Regions from separate parts of the Janthinobacterium sp. RA13 genome, predicted to be linked through region 3. Evidence: predicted binding sites of a transcription regulator. Region 3 holds the regulator's gene; each other region holds the start of a gene.
What was found. The regulator FNR, encoded in region 3, switches genes on or off when oxygen is low (the NO sensors DNR and NnrR bind a similar motif). The targets are predictions, from matches to a motif close to TTGATNNNNATCAA.
Positions count from the first base shown of each region.

Region 1: a site for FNR is predicted at 1,974-1,987, ahead of FG13_RS04490 (XrtA system polysaccharide chain length determinant). Genes of this name have one in related genera too.
Region 2: a site for FNR is predicted at 2,223-2,236, ahead of FG13_RS27230 (DUF3079 domain-containing protein). Genes of this name have one in related genera too.
Region 4: a site for FNR is predicted at 2,068-2,081, ahead of nirK (copper-containing nitrite reductase). Genes of this name have one in related genera too.

Region 1 is NZ_JQNP01000001.1:1,071,973-1,076,359, reverse strand. Features, by position in the region: gene FG13_RS04505 (S1 family peptidase) at 1-299, shown strand, start outside; gene FG13_RS04500 (N-acyl amino acid synthase FeeM domain-containing protein) at 304-1,050, opposite strand; gene FG13_RS04495 (XrtA/PEP-CTERM system exopolysaccharide export protein) at 1,251-1,874, opposite strand; gene FG13_RS04490 (XrtA system polysaccharide chain length determinant) at 2,135-3,664, shown strand; gene FG13_RS04485 (XrtA-associated tyrosine autokinase) at 3,678-4,387, shown strand, end outside.
Region 2 is NZ_JQNP01000001.1:6,129,247-6,133,633, forward strand. Features, by position in the region: gene FG13_RS29775 (GFA family protein) at 100-492, shown strand; gene FG13_RS27215 (hypothetical protein) at 604-969, opposite strand; gene FG13_RS27220 (GNAT family N-acetyltransferase) at 1,310-1,717, shown strand; gene FG13_RS27225 (hypothetical protein) at 1,725-2,183, shown strand; gene FG13_RS27230 (DUF3079 domain-containing protein) at 2,321-2,521, shown strand; gene FG13_RS27235 (prolyl-tRNA synthetase associated domain-containing protein) at 2,593-3,087, shown strand; gene FG13_RS27240 (MFS transporter) at 3,097-4,332, opposite strand.
Region 3 is NZ_JQNP01000001.1:4,247,994-4,252,380, forward strand. Features, by position in the region: gene ccoG (cytochrome c oxidase accessory protein CcoG) at 1-1,200, shown strand, start outside; gene FG13_RS18745 (FixH family protein) at 1,255-1,779, shown strand; gene fnr (fumarate/nitrate reduction transcriptional regulator Fnr) at 1,783-2,541, opposite strand; gene FG13_RS18755 (response regulator) at 2,781-4,387, shown strand, end outside.
Region 4 is NZ_JQNP01000001.1:3,428,815-3,433,201, forward strand. Features, by position in the region: gene ytfE (iron-sulfur cluster repair protein YtfE) at 1-502, opposite strand, end outside; gene nirK (copper-containing nitrite reductase) at 533-1,999, opposite strand; gene norR (nitric oxide reductase transcriptional regulator NorR) at 2,150-3,703, shown strand; gene FG13_RS15260 (c-type cytochrome) at 3,718-4,059, opposite strand; gene FG13_RS15265 (c-type cytochrome) at 4,071-4,387, opposite strand, start outside.

The DNA of each region.
Region 1 (4,387 bases), 3.2 Mb from region 3:
GCGCCACCGTGTCATCGCTCACGCCCGTGGTCATGCCCAGCGAAAATGCGCAGCGCCTCGACGTGCGCCGCCTGGCGCAATTGCAAAAGGCGCCGTACACGGTGTTCCAGCTGGACGCGACGGCGTACCCGGGCAGCAGCGGCAGCCCCCTGTTCGATCCCGAGACCGGTCTCGTCTACGGTATCGTCAACATGGTGTACGTCAAGGGCCTCAAGGAGACGGCCATCAGCGCGCCCAGCGGCATCACTTACGCGATTCCGGGCAGCCACATGCAGGCGATCTTGCTGAAAAATAAATGACTTCTCAGTTGCGCCCCTGCCTCAGCCGGTCGGTAATGCCAGGCTCATCCCATGTCGGGAAAAAAAAGGGGTAAAACGACCGTTCACCCCCATGCTGTTCCATCAGGCCACCGTACTTGCGGATCTGGGCCCCCATGTAATCGAGGTCCAGCCGTAGCAGCACGGCCGGCGCCCCCACGCGCGTGCACTCGCGCTCGCCGCTGAAGTCCTGGAAACCGAGCATGCGCTTGTAAAACACCACGTGGCGCGGGTTGACTTCGATCACGTAATCCGTAAAGCCGTGAATATTATGGGCATAGATATAAGAGATATGAATCAGCGCCGCAAACACGCGCTTGCTCACACCCTTGTCGATGGCCAGGCGCGACGGTTCGCACAGGCGGCGGCCCTGCTCGCGCAGGACGTCGAGCTTGTCGCGGAAGTTTTCATCGGCAGGCAAGCCCGTCTCGTCATTGTCGAGGCACAGGGTCATGGTGCCGACGGTGCTGCCGGCCGTTTCCGCAAACAGCGTGATTTTATTCAGCGCATGCGCGGTGCCGGGATCGACGGCATAGCCGCGCCAGCCGTACATCTTGCGGATCAGCAAACTGGCCGCCTCGCGCCGGCCACGCGAATTGGCCATGCGGATATGAAAGCGCTGCAGGTCGAGCTCGTGCTCCATGGCCGGGTCGATCTGCCCCTCGCCCACCACCAGGTCACTCAGGGCGCCTGGCGTGTCGAAGGAAATAATGGGTTCATCTTGAAAGCTCATCTTGTCCTCACGTTCATCGGCCGCCGTTGAGACGGACTGAAGCCAATGCCTTGTGACAAGACAAAAACTGGAGAAGTTCCCAGCTTTAGTTAAAAAAACAGAAGAATTTCACCTTTAGATAGCAAAATTACACGCTGAAATTTGCCGAAAAGTACAAAATGACAAATATAAGTGCTGTTTTGATATTGCCGAGGCAGCTGTTAAAAAAAGCTTTCCGGTATCAGCAGCACATCGCCCGGCCGCATCATGACATTCGCGGAAATATCGCCTTCCTTCAGCAAATCATCGAGGCGGACCCGCAGCTGCTGCTGGTTGCCTTCGCGCATGCGGATGATGCTGGCCTTGTTGCCCGCTGCGAAATCGGTGATGCCGCCCACGGCGATCAGCACGTCCATCAGCGACATGCCCAGCCGGTACGGCAGCGCCTGCGGCTTGGCCGCCTCGCCAATCACCCGGATCTGCTCGCCATACGGCCCCGAGAAATTGGTGACGATGACGGTTACCACGGGCTGCTGGATGAATTTGCTCAAGGCTTGCTCGATGTCGCGCGCCAGCTGGGTCGACGTCTTGCCGCTGGCGGGTAAATCCTCGACCAGCGGCGTGGTGATCTTGCCATCGGGCCGGACGGCCACCGTCAGCGACACTTCCGGGTTGCGCCAGACGATGATGTTGACGGAGTCGCCCGGCCCGATCAGGTAATCGTGCATGGGCGCGCTGTCGTCGGACGGTGCCAGCGGATGGGACGTGCGGCAGGCGCCCAGCAGGCTGGCCGCGCTGGCCAGACCCAGCGCGTTACGGACAAATGCACGGCGAAACGGATTCATGCGGAGCCTCTTCGAGTCGATGGCGCATCCATGGCCGGCCCCGCAGAACCAGCCTGGGCCGCGAACTTCCTATGATTATTAAAACTCGGCAAGAGAACCTTGAGGCGTATCAAGAAGCAATCATCTTGGGAAATCTTGCTCCACAGCCGCCCTATACTTTGCTTACCCAACAGGCAAGTATTTCTTGCAAGATGCCGCTGTTGTCCGCGCCGCCAGCCCATCTCCCGTGCAGCACCGCACCGCCACCTGAAGGAAGCGACATGGAAGACTTGATACAGCAACTGCTGTCCAGCCTGAAAGGCATCTGGAAGTACCGCTGGCACGCGGTCGTGGTGGCGTGGCTGGTGGCCATCGCCGGCTTCATCCGGGTGATCTCCCTGCCCGACGACTTCCAGACGTCGGCGCGCGTGTTTGTCGATACACAAACCATCCTCAAGCCGCTGATGGCCGGCATGACCAGCGTGCCGAACACGGAACAGCAGGTAGCCATCATGAGCCGCACCCTGCTCAGCCGCCCGAACGTCGAGCGCGTCATGCGCATGGTCGACCTCGACCTGGGTTCGAAGACCGTGCGCGAGCACGAGGCCCAGCTGGACGACTTGATGAGCCGCATCAAGATCACCGGCACCAACGCTTACGACATCTACACCATCAGCTACAGCGGGCGCGACCCCAAGCTCGTGCGCGACGTGGTGCAAAGCCTGCTGACCATCTTTGTCGAAGGCAGTTTCCAGGGCAAAAAAGGCGATTCGCAAAAGGCGGTGCAATTCATCGACGAGCAGATCAAGAATTACGAGGACAAGCTGAGCGCGGCGGAAAACCTGGTGAAGGAATTCAAGATCCGCAACAACCTGCTGCTGCCGCGCCAGGGCATCGACTATGGCAGCCAGCTGCTGATGTCGTCCGATAGCCTGAACAATGCCAAGCTGGAACTGGTCGAGGCGGAACAGGCACGCAAGGCCATCCTGAGCCAGATCGAGGGCGACGAGCCCGTGCTCGACCTGGAACCGAACGCGGCGGCCATCACGAATCCCGAACTCGACGAGCGCATCGCGTCGATCAACAAGAACCTCGACAGCCTGCGCATGCAATTTACGGAATTGCATCCCGACATCATCGCTTCGAAACGCCTGGTGGCCCAGCTGGAAGAACGCAAGATCGAGGAAAGCAAGCTGAAAACGGCGGCCGGCGATCCGGGCAAGAACTACAGCCCCATGCTGCAGCAACTGAAGGTGGCGCTGACGGACGCGGACGCCAAGGTGGCCGCCATCCGCGCCCGGGTGCAGGAATACAACGCGCGCAACGAGCGCCTGCTGGCGCAGAGCAATGCCGTGCCCGAGGTGGAATCGCAGCTGGCGCAGCTGAACCGCGACTACATCATCAACAAGGAAAACTATGAAAAGCTGATCGGCCGGCGCGAAGCGGCCAAGCTGTCGGGCGAACTCAGTTCCACCACGGACATGATGGCCTTCAAGATCATCGACCCGCCCACGGTGCAATATGCGCCCGTCGGCCCGAACCGCCCGCTGCTGTTTTCCGCGGCGCTGGGCGCGGCCCTGATTGCCGGCGTCGCCACGGCCCTCCTGATCAGCCAGGTGCGCCCCACCTTCCTCAGTCCGTCCGAACTGCGCGACGCCACGGGCTTGAACGTGCTGGGCACGGTATCGATGAACTGGACGCCGCTGCAGCAAGTACGCCGCCGCCGCGCCCGCTATGGCTTTGGCGCCTGCCTGGGCAGCCTGTTCGTGCTGTACGGCGGGGTCATGACGGCCGCGCTGCTGAAATTCTAGATCCCAAGGAGCGATGATGAGCAGCAAGGACAGCGGCAAGCAGGAACCCACCATACTGGAAGTGGCCGAGGCCGGCGTGCCCTATACGGTGAACGGTACGCAGGGCGCGGACGCGGCCCGGTCGCCCCGCTACCGCCCCCTGAACCTGGACCGGCTGGCCGAGCAAGGCATGCTCACGCACGACGGCGGGCGCAGCGCGGTGGCCGAGGATTTTCGCATCATCAAGCGCCCGCTGCTGCGCCAGGCGCGCGCCAGCGGCGCCGAGGCCATTCGCCACGGCAACCTGATCGTCGTCACCAGCGCCATGCCGGGCGAAGGCAAGACGTATTGCGCCATCAACCTGGCCATGAGCATCGCCATGGAAATGGATATCACGGTACTGCTGGTCGATGCGGACGTGGCGCGCCCGTCCGTGCTGAAAGTGCTGGGCCTGCCGCCCGAGCCGGGACTGATGGATATCCTGCTCGACCCGCAACTGGCCATGGCCGACGTGATCCTGAAAACCAATGTGGCCAACCTGAGCATCCTGCCGGCCGGGCGCAGCAACAAGCACGCGACGGAATTGCTGGCCAGCCGGGCCATGAGCCGGCTGCTGGCAGAAATTGCCAGCCGCTATGGCGACCGCATCGTCGTCTTCGATTCGCCGCCCCTCCTGATCACCAGCGAAGCGCACGCGCTGGTCGGGCAGATGGGACAAGTCGTCATGGTGGTCGAGGCGGAAAC
Region 2 (4,387 bases), 1.9 Mb from region 3:
TGCCCCTCGCTTCGGCGCTGAAAAATTCCTCCCGATGTGTCTTGTTTGTGCAGAAGTACTGTGTAAAAATACAGTATCAACGTTCAAAAAGGACACCTCATGATCAAAGGCAGTTGCTGCTGTGGCTCAGTAAAGTTTGAATTGGCCTCACCCCCAGGCATGATGGGCATGTGTCACTGTTCGCGTTGCCGGAAGGCCGGAGCGAGTGCCCTGGCCTTCGTGGATAAAAATGCATTTACCTTGCTGGAGGGGCGGGAATTTATTCAACGATATGAGCCAGAGGCTCCTTTTAAATACGCTAGAACTTTTTGCAAAAAATGCGGGACTTCTTTGGGGGAGATTGGCTCAGAGAGCGATTCATTTCCAATATCGCTTAACTGCCTGGATGATGACCCTGAGGTAAGAATACAATTTCATGTGCATGTTGGCTCCAAGCCTGCATGGTATGAAATTTGTGATAATGCCAAACAGTTTCAAGAAAGTCCGACATAATAAAAAAACCAGTCATTTGACTGGTTTTTTATCGCATTCATGACACTCCGAAGAATTCCGATGATCGGTTGCTGTCAGGATGGCTCCTCCAGCCATACCCTCGCGAGCTGATCATTTATGCGCCACCGGCCCCTTGGCGATCGGCACAAACACTTTCCATTTATCTTGTATCGTGGGTTTGACGGTCTTGGCACAACTCACAGCAACATTCGGTCCGGACAGGCCATGGCTTTTCGGAACCCATTGCACACGCAACGCTACCGCGCATTTCGTCACCAGAATCTTCCGGTTCGGCTCCAGGACTTGCCAGTTTGTGCCATTTTTTGCATTTTCAGCTGCCATGAACTGTACTGCTGCATCCTTGATCTCAAACAAGCCATGGATGTCACCGCGTGTCCGGTCTTCGTCAAGCGTGCCAGCGAGTGCTGATGAGGCACCAGCAGCAAGAAAAAGGGCGGCAACAAAGGAGGTGTACATGCGTTTATTCAATCGTAACGGTACCCACATATTTACAATCCTTGCCAAGTCTGTTTGAGATCAGATAGAGATATGGAAGGTTCCACATTTCCAGTGTGTGCATTGTCACACAAGCTAGCGCAGCTTGTTCGTTTGCTTGCCGGATTCCTGTTTGATTGCAAGGTGGCGTATGAAGGCCAGCGTTTTCTGAGGTTCCGGGCATTTGACTGAGCGCCAGATGCATGGCGGGGACGGGAACAGCCTTTCTCCGTCGCAACTGGCATACTATTCAATGCATATGCCGATATGAGCAATGTTTGCAGAAACAAGCTGCGCCCAATTACCTGCCACCTTTGAATCCATGAAAAACATCAGCGTAGAATATCGTCACAACTTTCCCCTCGATCCGCTCGATGTCGTGCGTGTCTTCGATCAATCCGGAATCAAGCGCCCTACCGACAATCTCCCGAGAATCGCGCGCATGTTCGCCGCGCCTTGCCTTTTGCTGTCGGCCTGGGTGGATAATGAGCTTGTGGGTCTGGCCCGGTCACTGACGGACTATTCCTACTGCTGCTATCTGTCGGATCTGGCCGTCAACAAGCAGTACCAGGGCCTGGGTATCGGCAAGGAACTTGTCAAGCGCACCCAGGCCATCATCGGCGACGAAGTCTCCTTGATACTGCTGTCCGCCCCGGATGCCATGTCTTACTATCCGACGCTCGGTTTTGAGCCTGCAGGCAATGCCTACGTCATCCGGCGCAAATATTGAGCGCCCTATGAAACCCGTCTACACCCTTGCCGAAGCTCTGGCAAAAGACCCCAGCCGCGTCGCCAAAACCCAGTCCCTCACCCGCGACAGTTCCAGACCCCACATGGGTCTGAAAGGCAGTCACGGCCTGTTCGCTTCCGAAGCCTGGTGGGAAAGCATCGAGGCCAAACGCCTCCAGACGCAAATCGTGACGGGCAGCATCGAACGAACGTATTTCGCGGGCCAGGACAGCCGCCGTGGCTATCAGGTCAACAGCTTCACCTTGCGCCTGGCGGATGGCTCGACAGTCGACGAAAGCATCTACACGAATGACAAGCAGGACACCAGGCTGTTCGTGCCTGGCGCCATGGTGACGATGGTCTACGTGCTGGATGAGCTGAAGGCGCAGCCGGCTGTCGACGGCGGTGTCAATTACGCGCGAACCGTGCTGGAAGTGGCCATATTCGTCACGAAAGATCCGGAATAGGGGGCGGCGCCATGCCGACGCTCCATTTTCTGCACAAGCTTGACATTGGACAAGTTCCCAGCCGAAATTCGTTTGACCGCCCCCCGCGCCAGGTCTAGAGTCTACAAGGAACCCTCAACCGACCACGATCGCCTCCCATGGCCAAGCCTTTTCCCTTAAACCCCAAGAACCCCGAACGCATCTGCTGGGGTTGCGACAAGTATTGTCCGCCGGACGCCATGCGTTGCGGCAATGGCTCCGAACGCACGCAGCATCCGATCGAGCTGTTTGGCGAAGGCTGGAATGACTGGGGACTGGCGGCGGCCGACAAGGCCGACCAGGACGAAAACAAGCCTTGACGGCAAGCGCACCACGCGGCGCACCGCTACAATCGCCTCATCGCCCATTCATCCGAGCCGAGGAAATACCGATGCAAGAGATCCTGTCCCGCTGGCTGGCAAGCAGCGCCGGCGATTGCCCATTCGTCGAGCACCCGGCCGTGCACACGATCGATGAAGCACTGATCCACGTGCCGGCCATGCCTGGCCAGATGGTCAAGAATCTGTTCGTGCGCGATGAAAAGGGCCGCCGGCATTTCCTCGTCATCGTGCCCTTCGACAAGCGCATCAACCTGGCGGCGCTGGGGCGGCTTTTGCCAGCCAGTAAGCTGAGCATGGCCTCGCCCGAACGCTTGCTGCAGCACCTGGGCATCATGCCTGGTTCCGTCAGCCTGTTTGCGCTGATACACGACAGCGCGCAGGCGGTGGAACTGGTGCTCGACCAGGCCGTATGGGAAGCTGATTCAGTGCAAGCCCATCCGCTACGCAACACGGCGACAGTGGCGCTGTCGCATGCCATTCTGGTCAATTTCCTTGCGCATACGGGCCACGTGCCCCGCATTCTGAACGTCCCGGCGGCTGATTAAACGCCTTGTTTAATGCCCGGCCACGGGCGCGCCGCCGCTGCGTCGTCCCGGCCGGAAACCGTGCGCGCGGGCCGACCAGGCGACGAGAAAGGCCAGCATGAGCAAAGCTACCATGGCCCACGGGAAAGCGTCCGCGCCCCAGGTTTCCAGCAGGGCGCCGCCCACCACGCCCGCGGCGGCAATCGCGCCATTCCACGCCACCACATTCATCGACAAGGCCACGTCGGCGCCGCTGCCGGCCGTGTCGGCCAGCGCCGTTTGCAGCAGGGTGGCCGCGCCACCGAAGCTCAGGCCCCAGACGGCCATGCCCAGGTAGATCACAAAGGGGAGGTGCGACGCGACACCCAGCACGAAGGCCGTCGCGGCGAATACGGCCAGGCTGGCCAGCACGGTGGCGCGCAGGTGGCGCTCGACCAGCCGGCCCGTGATCCAGATGCCGGCCATGGCGGCGGCGCCGAAGACGAGCAGCACCAGGTCGATTCGCTGCGTCAATCCTGCCGGCGCCACGAACGGGGCGATGTAGGTGTAGAGAATGTTGTGCGCCAGCATCCAGGCGATGACGACGGCCAGCACGGGGCGCACGCCCGGCGTCGTGAAGACGCGACGCAGGGGCAGGCGTTCATGCACGGACTGGCCCGGGTAGTCGGGCACCTTCGCCAGCACCCAGGCGATCAGGATCAATGTCAGGGCGGAAATGATCCAGAACGCGGCGCGCCAGCCGACCAGGGAACCGAGCAAGGTGCCCAGCGGTACGCCCAGGGACAGGGCGACGGGCGCACCCACCATGGCCAGCGCCAGGGCGCGGCCTTGCTGATGGGGCGCCACCATGCGGCGCGCGTAGCCGGCCAGCAAGCTCCACGCCAGTCCGGCCGCCATGCCGGCAAAGAAGCGGGCCGCCAGGGTCAGCCAGTAGTGGGGCGACAGGGCCGTGACGGTATTGAACACGAGAAAGCCAATGATGGTCAGCAGCAGCACGTTGCGGCGGCGCCAGCCGCGCGTGGCGATGGTGAGCGGAATGGCGGCCAGCAGGGAGCCGAGCGCGTAGGCCGTGACCATTTGCCCGGCCAGCGCGGCGCTGACGCCGAGGCCCGCGCTGATTTGCGGCAACAAGCCGGCGGGCAAGGTTTCAGTCACGATGCAGATAAAACCCGTCATGGCCAGAGCCAGCAGGCCGGCGACGGGGAGGCGATCGGCCAGCGCAGGGCTGGTTCCGGTGGTGAGCGTAGCGTGATTCACGGCAAACATCCTTGTCAAGTAATCGGGCGCAGGAATCCCCCGACCGTTATGGCGGTACATATGT
Region 3 (4,387 bases):
TTCTACATTTTCGGCGTCGTGCTGTGGCCCCAGGATTTCATCTATCTGGCGGCCCTGCTGATCATCTGTGCGTATTTGTTGTTCCTCGTCACGGCCATTGCCGGGAGGGTGTGGTGCGGGTTCTCTTGCCCGCAAACGGTATACACGGAAATTTTCCTGTGGGTCGAACGCCGCATCGAGGGTACGCGCAGCGCGCGCATGGCCCTCGACAAGCAGGGCCCCTCCGTGCGCAAGGCGTTCAAGAAGACGGCCAAGCACCTGGCATGGGGCGCCATCGCCCTGTGGACGGGCTTTACCTTTGTCGGCTACTTCACGCCGATCAAGGAACTGGCGCAGTCGGTGACCACCCTGAACTTCGGTCCCTGGGAATGGTTCTGGGTCTTGTTCTACAGCCTGGCAACCTACGGCAACGCGGGCTGGCTGCGCGAGCAGGTGTGCAAATACATGTGCCCCTACGCGCGCTTCCAGAGCGCCATGTTCGACCAGGACACCCTGATCATCACCTACGATGCCAAGCGCGGCGAACCACGCGGCGCCATGAGCAAGAAGGCCGGCAACAACGACAAGCTGGGCGACTGCATCGATTGCACCCTGTGCGTGCAGGTGTGTCCGACCGGTATCGATATCCGCAACGGCCTGCAGTATGAATGCATCGGCTGCGCCGCCTGCGTCGATGCCTGCAACAGCGTGATGGACAAGGTCGAGCGGCCGCGTGGCCTGATACGCTACAGCACCGACCATGCGATGGAAAACAACTTCAATTCGAAGCAGATACGCCAGCGCGCCATGCGCCCGCGCGTCCTGATCTACACTTCCATCCTGGCCCTGATCATCATCGCCGTATGTACCTCGCTGGCCCTGCGCACACCCCTGAAAATGGATGTGATCCGCGACCGCGGTTCGATGGGACGCGAAGTGGAAGACGGCATGATCGAAAACGTCTACCGCCTGCAGATCATGAACACGTCCGAGCAAAGCCAGCATTTCAAGATCAGCGCTTCCGGCTTGCCGGGCCTGACCTTGCTGACGCGCGAAGAAGTGACCTTGCAGCCGACGGAAACGCTGGGCTGGCCGATCCGCCTGCGCGTGCCGCACGGCGTCGGCGAGAAGGGGTCGAACAAGATTGCGATCGAATTGCAATCGCTGGACAACCCCTCGCTGCATGTGCGTGAAAGCGCGGTATTCATCGTGCCGCGTTAAAGCAGGAAGGCCGGTCCCCGCATGGGGACTGGCCGTTTACACAGGAGAATCACCATGTCCGACAGTCTGAAACTGCAAGCCCCCGCCGATCCCTGGTACAAGCATCGCTGGCCATGGCTGCTGATGATCGGTCCCGGCCTGTCCGTGGTCGTCGGCAGCTTCATGGGCTATATCGCGTTTACGCAACCCGATGCGCTGGTGGTGGGCGACTATTACAAGCAGGGCAAGGCGATCAACCAGGATTTGAAGCGCGACACGATCGCCAGCGACCTGGCGATGGCTACCAGTTTGTCCTACGACGTGGCGTCAGCGCGCCTCAGTGGTTCCGTGCACAGCTTCGGCAAAGCTTACCAGGGTCCGCTGCAGCTGCACCTGGCGCATGCGACGCTGCCGGAAAAGGACATCAAGCTGCTGGTGCGGCCCGATGCGGCCGGCAATTTCTCGGTGGCGCTGCCGATGCTCGAGCGCAGCCGCTGGCAAGTGCTGGTGGAAAACGACAAGCGCGAGTGGCGCCTGTCCGGCATCTGGACCTGGCCGCTGCAACGCAGCATCGCGCTGCACGCCGACGAGGAACTGTAAGCCTTATTTGCAGACGTCGGTACCGGCCGTGATGGCCTTCAGTTTTGCCGGCTGCAAGATTTCAATTTCTCGGTTCGAGACGCGCAGCCAGCCTTCCTTCTTGAATTTCGACAATAAACGGCTGACGCTTTCGATGGTCAGGCCCAGGTAGTTGCCGATTTCCTCGCGCGACATGCGCAGCTGGAATTTGCTGCTCGAATAGCCGCGCGCTTCGTAGCGCGACGCCAGGTTGACGATAAAGGCGGCAAAACGCTGCGTCGCCTGCATATTGCCCAGCAACAGCATGACGCTTTGCTCGCGCGTGATTTCCTGGCTCATCATGCGGTGGAAATGGCGCAGCAGGGTCGGCATATTGCCCAGCAATTGTTCCAGGCTGGAAAACGGGATTTCACACACTTCGCTGTCTTCCAGCGCCACCGCATTACAGTGGTGGCGGTCGGCGCTGATGGCGTCCATGCCCAGCAGTTCGCCGGCCATCTGGAAACCCGTCACCTGCTCTTCGCCGCCCGGATTGATCTGGTACGTCTTGAAGTGCCCCAGGCGGATCGCGTACAGGTTCTGGAACGAGTCGCCGATGCGGAACAGCGAGGCGCCGCGCACGATTTTGCGGCGGCGGCCGATGATCTGGTCCAGCCTGTCCATGTCGCCCATATCGAGGCCCATCGGCAGGCACAATTGATGCATGCTGCAGGTCGAGCATCGCGCACGCAACGCTTCCACGTTCACTGTAGGCAAGGTTGGAGTGAGTAGCGCTTCAGTCATGTCGGTACCTTTTAGAAAATGCAACAACAAGTTTACTGCATACAGGGTTGCCGTGTGCCAATTTCACGGCAATTTCGCTGAATAAACGACGTTCCGACTTTAATTATATGGCAACATCGTCAAAAGCCCATGCGGGGAGGGCAATTTGCGCGGCGCCGCTTGCCAAGCTGGGGTATTGATAGGAAAATTCCTGACAGCATTATCTGCCGCCTGTGCCGCCCGGTACTGAAAAGGAAATCATGAAGCCTCTCGGCATCAAAGCAAAAGTCGCGCTGGCCACCAGCCTGACCTCGATCGCCATGATCGCGCTGGTCACCATGATCCAGGTGCAGCACATGCGCGACGATTTCACTAAAGTACTGCTGAGCCAGCAGTCATCCCTGATCAGCCGCACCGCTGCCGAGCTCGACGACAAGCTGGGCATGCTGCTGCAGATCGTCACCCTGACGGCCCGGCAGCAGCCGCCGGAACTGATCGCCCGGCCCGCCCAATTGCGCGAATACTATTCGCGCCGCTCGATGCTGGTGCTGTTCGACGACGTGCTGGTGCTCGACGCGCAAGGCGCCGTCGTGGCCGACATGCCGGAAGTGCCGGGGCGCGCCGGCATCAATGTTGCCGAGCGCGAGTATTTCCAGACCGTCCTGCGCACGCGCCAGCCCATGATCACCGAGCCGATGCTCGGTAAATCGAGCGGCATGCCCATCGTGCAGATGGTGGCGCCCGTGCTCACCGCCGATGGCCAGGTGGCCGGCGTGGTGATCGGCGTGCTGCGCCTGTACAAGGACAACCTGCTGGGGCGTTTGCGCTCGGAAAAGGTCGGCAAGAGCGGCTATTACTTCATCCTCACGCGCGGCGCCGTGCCGCGCTACGTGCTGCACCCCGATACCAGCCGCTTGCTGCAGCCGCGCCAGCCGAACGCCAATCTGACGACGACCCAGCTGCTGAAGGAAGATGGCGAAGGCAGCATGGTCAGCACCAACAGCCGCGGCATCACGGCCGTCAACAGTTTCAAGCGCCTGAAATCGGTGAACTGGCTGCTGGCCAGCTCGCTGCCCGTCGACGATGCCTTCGAACCGTTCGATGGCGTGCTGTACCGGCTGGTGCTGTGGAGCATCCTCGCCTCGCTGCTGGCCGCCTTTGTTCTGGGCTGGGTCACCGTGCGCCTGCTGTCGCCGCTGGTGCGCCTGCGCGACACCCTGCTGGCCCTGCGCAACAGCGGCAGCCGTTTTACCCCCGTGCCGGTGCAGCAGCGCGACGAGATCGGCGAACTGACGGAAGCGTTCAACGGTCTGATGAGCGAACGCGACCGCCTGCAGCAGGAACTCGAAGCGCGCGCGGCGGAGCTGGAGCAGGAACGCGACCGGGCCGAGGCGGCCAACCGCGCGAAGAGCGATTTCGTGGCCAACATGAGCCATGAAATCCGCACGCCCCTCAATGCCGTGCTGGGCATGGTGTATTTGCTGGGCAATACCAGACTCGACACGGAACAGCGCAAGTATCTGACCATGGTCAGAGTGGCGGGCCAGTCGCTGCTGGGCATCCTCAACGACGTGCTCGACTATTCGAAGATCGAGGCGCGCCGCATGGAATTGTCGCCCGTCGAATTCGACCTCGACGAAGTCATGAATACCCTGGCCACGACGATGACGATGAATGCGGGCGAAAAGGAGCTGGAACTGGCCATCGCCGTCGAACCCGACGTGCCGCGGCGCCTCGTGGGCGACGCCCAGCGCCTGCAGCAAATTCTCGTCAATCTGGCCGGCAACGCCATCAAGTTTACCGAGAGCGGCGAAGTGGTGGTGGCCGTCAGCCTGGCCGAGAGCAAGAGCGAGAGCGGCCGCGCCTG
Region 4 (4,387 bases), 820 kb from region 3:
CGCCATGGTCGTCATGCTCCATGCGCATCACGTTGATCGGTGCGCCGGCCCGGGGCCCCTGGCCGCGCACGATCATCGGAAACAGCACGTCTTCTTCCTTGCGCATGTGGCTTTCCAGCTCCTGCGCCATGGCCGACAGGTGTTCCGCCAACCCGTGCGGACAGTCGGCGCGGTCGCCATGCACCTGCTCGACCTTGCGTGCCAGGCGTATCAGCTCGGGCAGCTGCTCGCGGTGCACGGCGTGGTAGCGCGCCAGGATGTGCTCCACCAGTTCGGTGGCCGAGGCCTCCTGCCAGTCAAGCTCGCCGCTGGCGTCAGTCCGTCCTGCCAGCAGTTTCAGTTCCTCGACGATGGGCGCCGTGTCCACGCCGGCCGCTTCGGCCGCCGCGCGCAATGTCTTGTTGCCGCCGCAGCAGAAATCCAGGCGGTGCGCATCGAACAGGCGCGTGGCGCCGGGGATGCGGCGGGCCAGCTGGCCCAGGGATTGTTCGATCAGTTCCATAGATACTCCTTGATGATGAATGTGGTGGTGTTATTGAACGGCGCCCGCGTGGTAGACGCCGGGCACGGCTTCGCCAGTCACTTCCAGCACGCCCACGGCGCCCTTGCCTGCGCGCGACAGCGCATGGTCGACCAGCAGATAGCTGCCAGGGTGCTGTACCTTGAGTTCGACGATGGTCGCGCCGCCCGGCGCCACGAGCGTCGTTTGCACGTCGTGTTTCGGGCTGCTGATCGAGCCTTCGCTGTACACCTTGTCGAAGATCTCGCCGATGATGTGGAACGATGAAATCTTGTTCGGGCCGCCGACGCCGAAATAGATGCGCACCGTCTCGCCGACTTTCGCCTGCAGTTTGTGCGTCTTGCTCAGGGCGCCCACTTCGCCATTGAAGACGTAGTAGTCGGGCAGCTCATTCGCCATTTTTTCCAGGTTCGGCTCCTGGTGCACGGGGGCGCCGTGCGGACGGCCCGTGTACATCTCGCCCTGCATCACGTAGTACTCGCGGTCGACTTTCGACAGGCCGCCTTCCGGTTCGACCAGGATCATGCCGTACATGCCGGCCGCGATATGCTGCGGCACCAGCGGCGTGGCGCAGTGGTACACGAACAGGCCCGGATTGAGCGCCTTGAAGGTGACGGTTTTTTCCTGCCCCGGCGCCACCTGCGTGTGCTGTCCGCCGCCATGGCCGCCCGTCACCGCATGCAGGTCGATCGAGTGGATCATCTTGCTGTCCTTGGCGTTGAACAGGGTCAGTTCCACCGTGTCACCCACCTTCGCGCGCAGCATGGGGCCGGGCACCTGGCGATTGAAAGTCCAGTACGTAAAACTGGTACCGTCATCGAGCTTGCCCGGCAACTCCACCGTCTCCATCCGGTATTTCAGGGTTTGCGGCGCGCGCGCGCCGATGGCGGACGGTACGGAGGCCGGATTGGCCGCCACGTTGACGGCCGAAGGATCGGGACCGCGCATCGGCGACGGTGCGGGCGTGTACAGGGCCAGCGCGGCGGCCTGGCTCGATTCGCTGGCAGCCTTCGGTGCCGCCGTCTCGGCCAGCGAGGTGCCGCTTACTTCCAGCTTGCCTTCCATGCCGATCTGGCGGTGGCCGGGAATCGAGCAGTAATAGGTGAACGTGCCGGCGCGCGTGACCTTGAAGCGCACGGTGGTGCTGCCGCTGTTGGCGCTGAACTTGGCGGATGCCACGTTCAGTTCCGGGATCAGCAGATCGTGCTCGGCGCCTTCACCGCTTTTCAGCACCAGTTCCACCGTGTCGCCCACCTTGGCCGCCAGCACGGGGTTGACCTGGCCCTTGGCGTCGATGAACACCATCTTGCCATCGACGATATTGGTTTGCAGTTCATAGCGCTTGAGCGTTGCAGCTACAGGTTTGGCGGCGGTGGCGGCAGCGCTGGCCGGGAGGCTCGCCTGGGCTTGCACGGACAGGGGCATGGCCAGTACGCAGACGGCGGCGGCGATGGCGCGGAGGGAGGGAGTCGTTTTCATCAAGCTTTCCTTGGTCTTGTATGCCGGTTCGGCACCCTTACCTAGGCAATCCGTGTGCCAGGAAAAACTTGTTTTAAATCAACGATTTGAAAAATGCAGGGTCGGTATGACCCTCTTTGGACGTGGTCCGTTGTACCCTGCATGGTACTTATGACCACCACCGCCATCCACCTGCTGTTACTGACCGACCTGGTCGCCGACCTGCCCGTGGCCGTGCGCCTGCAGCGCCTCGTCGGCAGCCTGCGCGCGCACTTCGGCTGCGAGGCCGTGGCCTTGCTCAAACTCGATGGCGAGCATTTACGCCCCGTGGCGATGGCCGGCCTGGCCAGCGACGCGCTGGGACGCCGCTTTGCCGTCGCCGACCATCCGCGCCTGGCCGCCATCCTGCAGCGGCGCGGCGTGCTGTGCTTCCATCACGACAGCTCGCTGCCCGATCCCTACGATGGCCTGATCGCCGAGCGTGCCGGCGAACCGCTGCCCGTGCACGACTGCATGGGCATGGCGCTGGACCTGGAAGGCGAACGCTGGGGCGTGATCACGCTCGACGCGCTGCAGGTCGGCACTTTCGATACGCAGGCGCAGCGCGACCTGGGCGAACTGGCCTGCGCCATCGAGGCGGCAGTGCGCGTGACGCGCCTGGAGACGGAAATCCGCGCCCTGCGCCTGTCGGGCGGCGCCATGCTGGCCGATGCGCAGGCGCCGCGCGAGGAACACGATTTCGTGGGACAAAGCAGCGCCATCACGCATTTGCTGCACGAATTGCAGGTGGTGGCCGATTCCGAACTGCCCGTGCTGCTGCTGGGGGAAACGGGCGTGGGCAAGGAGCTGTGCGCGCACCGCCTGCACCGCCTGTCGCGCCGCGCGGGCAAGCCCCTGATCCACGTCAATTGCGCGGCCTTGCCCGAGTCCCTGGCCGAAAGCGAATTGTTCGGCCATGTGCGCGGCGCGTTTTCCGGCGCCGTCAGCGACCGGCCCGGGCGCTTCGAGGCGGCCGAAGGGGGTACCCTGTTTCTCGATGAAGTGGGGGAATTGCCATTGTCGATACAGGCCAAGCTGCTGCGCACCTTGCAAAATGGCGAAATCCAGCGCCTGGGCGCGGACCGGCCGCGCCGGGTCAACGTGCGCGTGATCGCCGCCACCAACCGCAGCCTGCGCGAACATGTGCGCGACGGCTCGTTCCGCGCCGACCTGTATCACCGTTTATCCGTGTATCCCGTGCCGATTCCGCCGCTGCGCGAGCGGGGCAATGACGTGCTGCTGCTGGCCGGGGGATTCCTGGAACTGAACCGCGCGCGCCTGGGCTTGCGCAGCCTGCGCCTGTCCGCCGCGGCGGAAAACGCCTTGTGCCATTACCGCTGGCCGGGCAACGTGCGCGAATTGGAACATGTGATCAGCCGGGCCGCGCTGAAAGCCGTGATCCGCGGCGCGGACCGCAAAGAGATAGTAACGCTGGAAACGGATATGCTCGACCTCGATGCGCTGGAAGCGCCGGCCGGCACGGACGCGCTACCGCTGGCGCCAGCGTGCGGCACGCCGGCGGCATCTCCGCTATCGATGCATCAGATCGTGGAAGCGAGCCAGCGCCAGGCCATCCGGCAAGCGCTGGTGCTGCATCAGGATAACTGGGCCGCCGCCGCGCGGCAATTGGGACTCGACGCCAGCAACCTGCACAAGCTGGCGCGCCGGGTGGGGCTGAAAGCCTGAGCCGGCGATACCGCTCAGCGGTGAGTCACCAGGCTGCTCGGCAAGCTGTGCAGATACGCGGCCAGGTCCTTGATGTCCTGGTTGCTCAGCGGTTTTACCTGGCCCGTCATGATGGCGTTGTTGCGGCCGTTGGCCTTGTCGCCCCGTTTATACGCGGTCAGCGCGTGTTCCAGGTAATCCTTGTGCTGGCCCGCCAGTTTCGGGTACGACGGGTCGATGGGTGAGCCGTAATCCTTGCCGTGGCAGGTGGCGCAGCTGTATTTTTCGGCCAGGGCTTTACCGGTATTGATATTGCCTGCGGCGCTGGCGCCAAACGAGACGGTGGCACAAACGAGGGCGGCGAGTAATTTTTTCATCGGGCTGGTCCTCAGTTCGTCTTGGCTTGTTGCGCATAATACGCGGCGACATCGGCGATATCCTGGTCCGACAGGCTGCTGGCGATGCCCTTCATGCTGGGGTGCTTGCGGTCGCCCTTCTTGTAGGCTTGCAGCGCATTCTCGATATATTTTGCCGGCTGGCCGCCGATCATCGGCACCTGGAATACTTCAGGGAAGGTTGCCTTGTAACCGGGAATGCCGTGGCAGCCGATACACATTTCCACCTTGGCAGGGGCTGCCTTGGCGTTTCCTACAATGTCAGCCGCTGTGACGGCATTTGCTATGCCGGCAAGCACGAGAAGTGCAA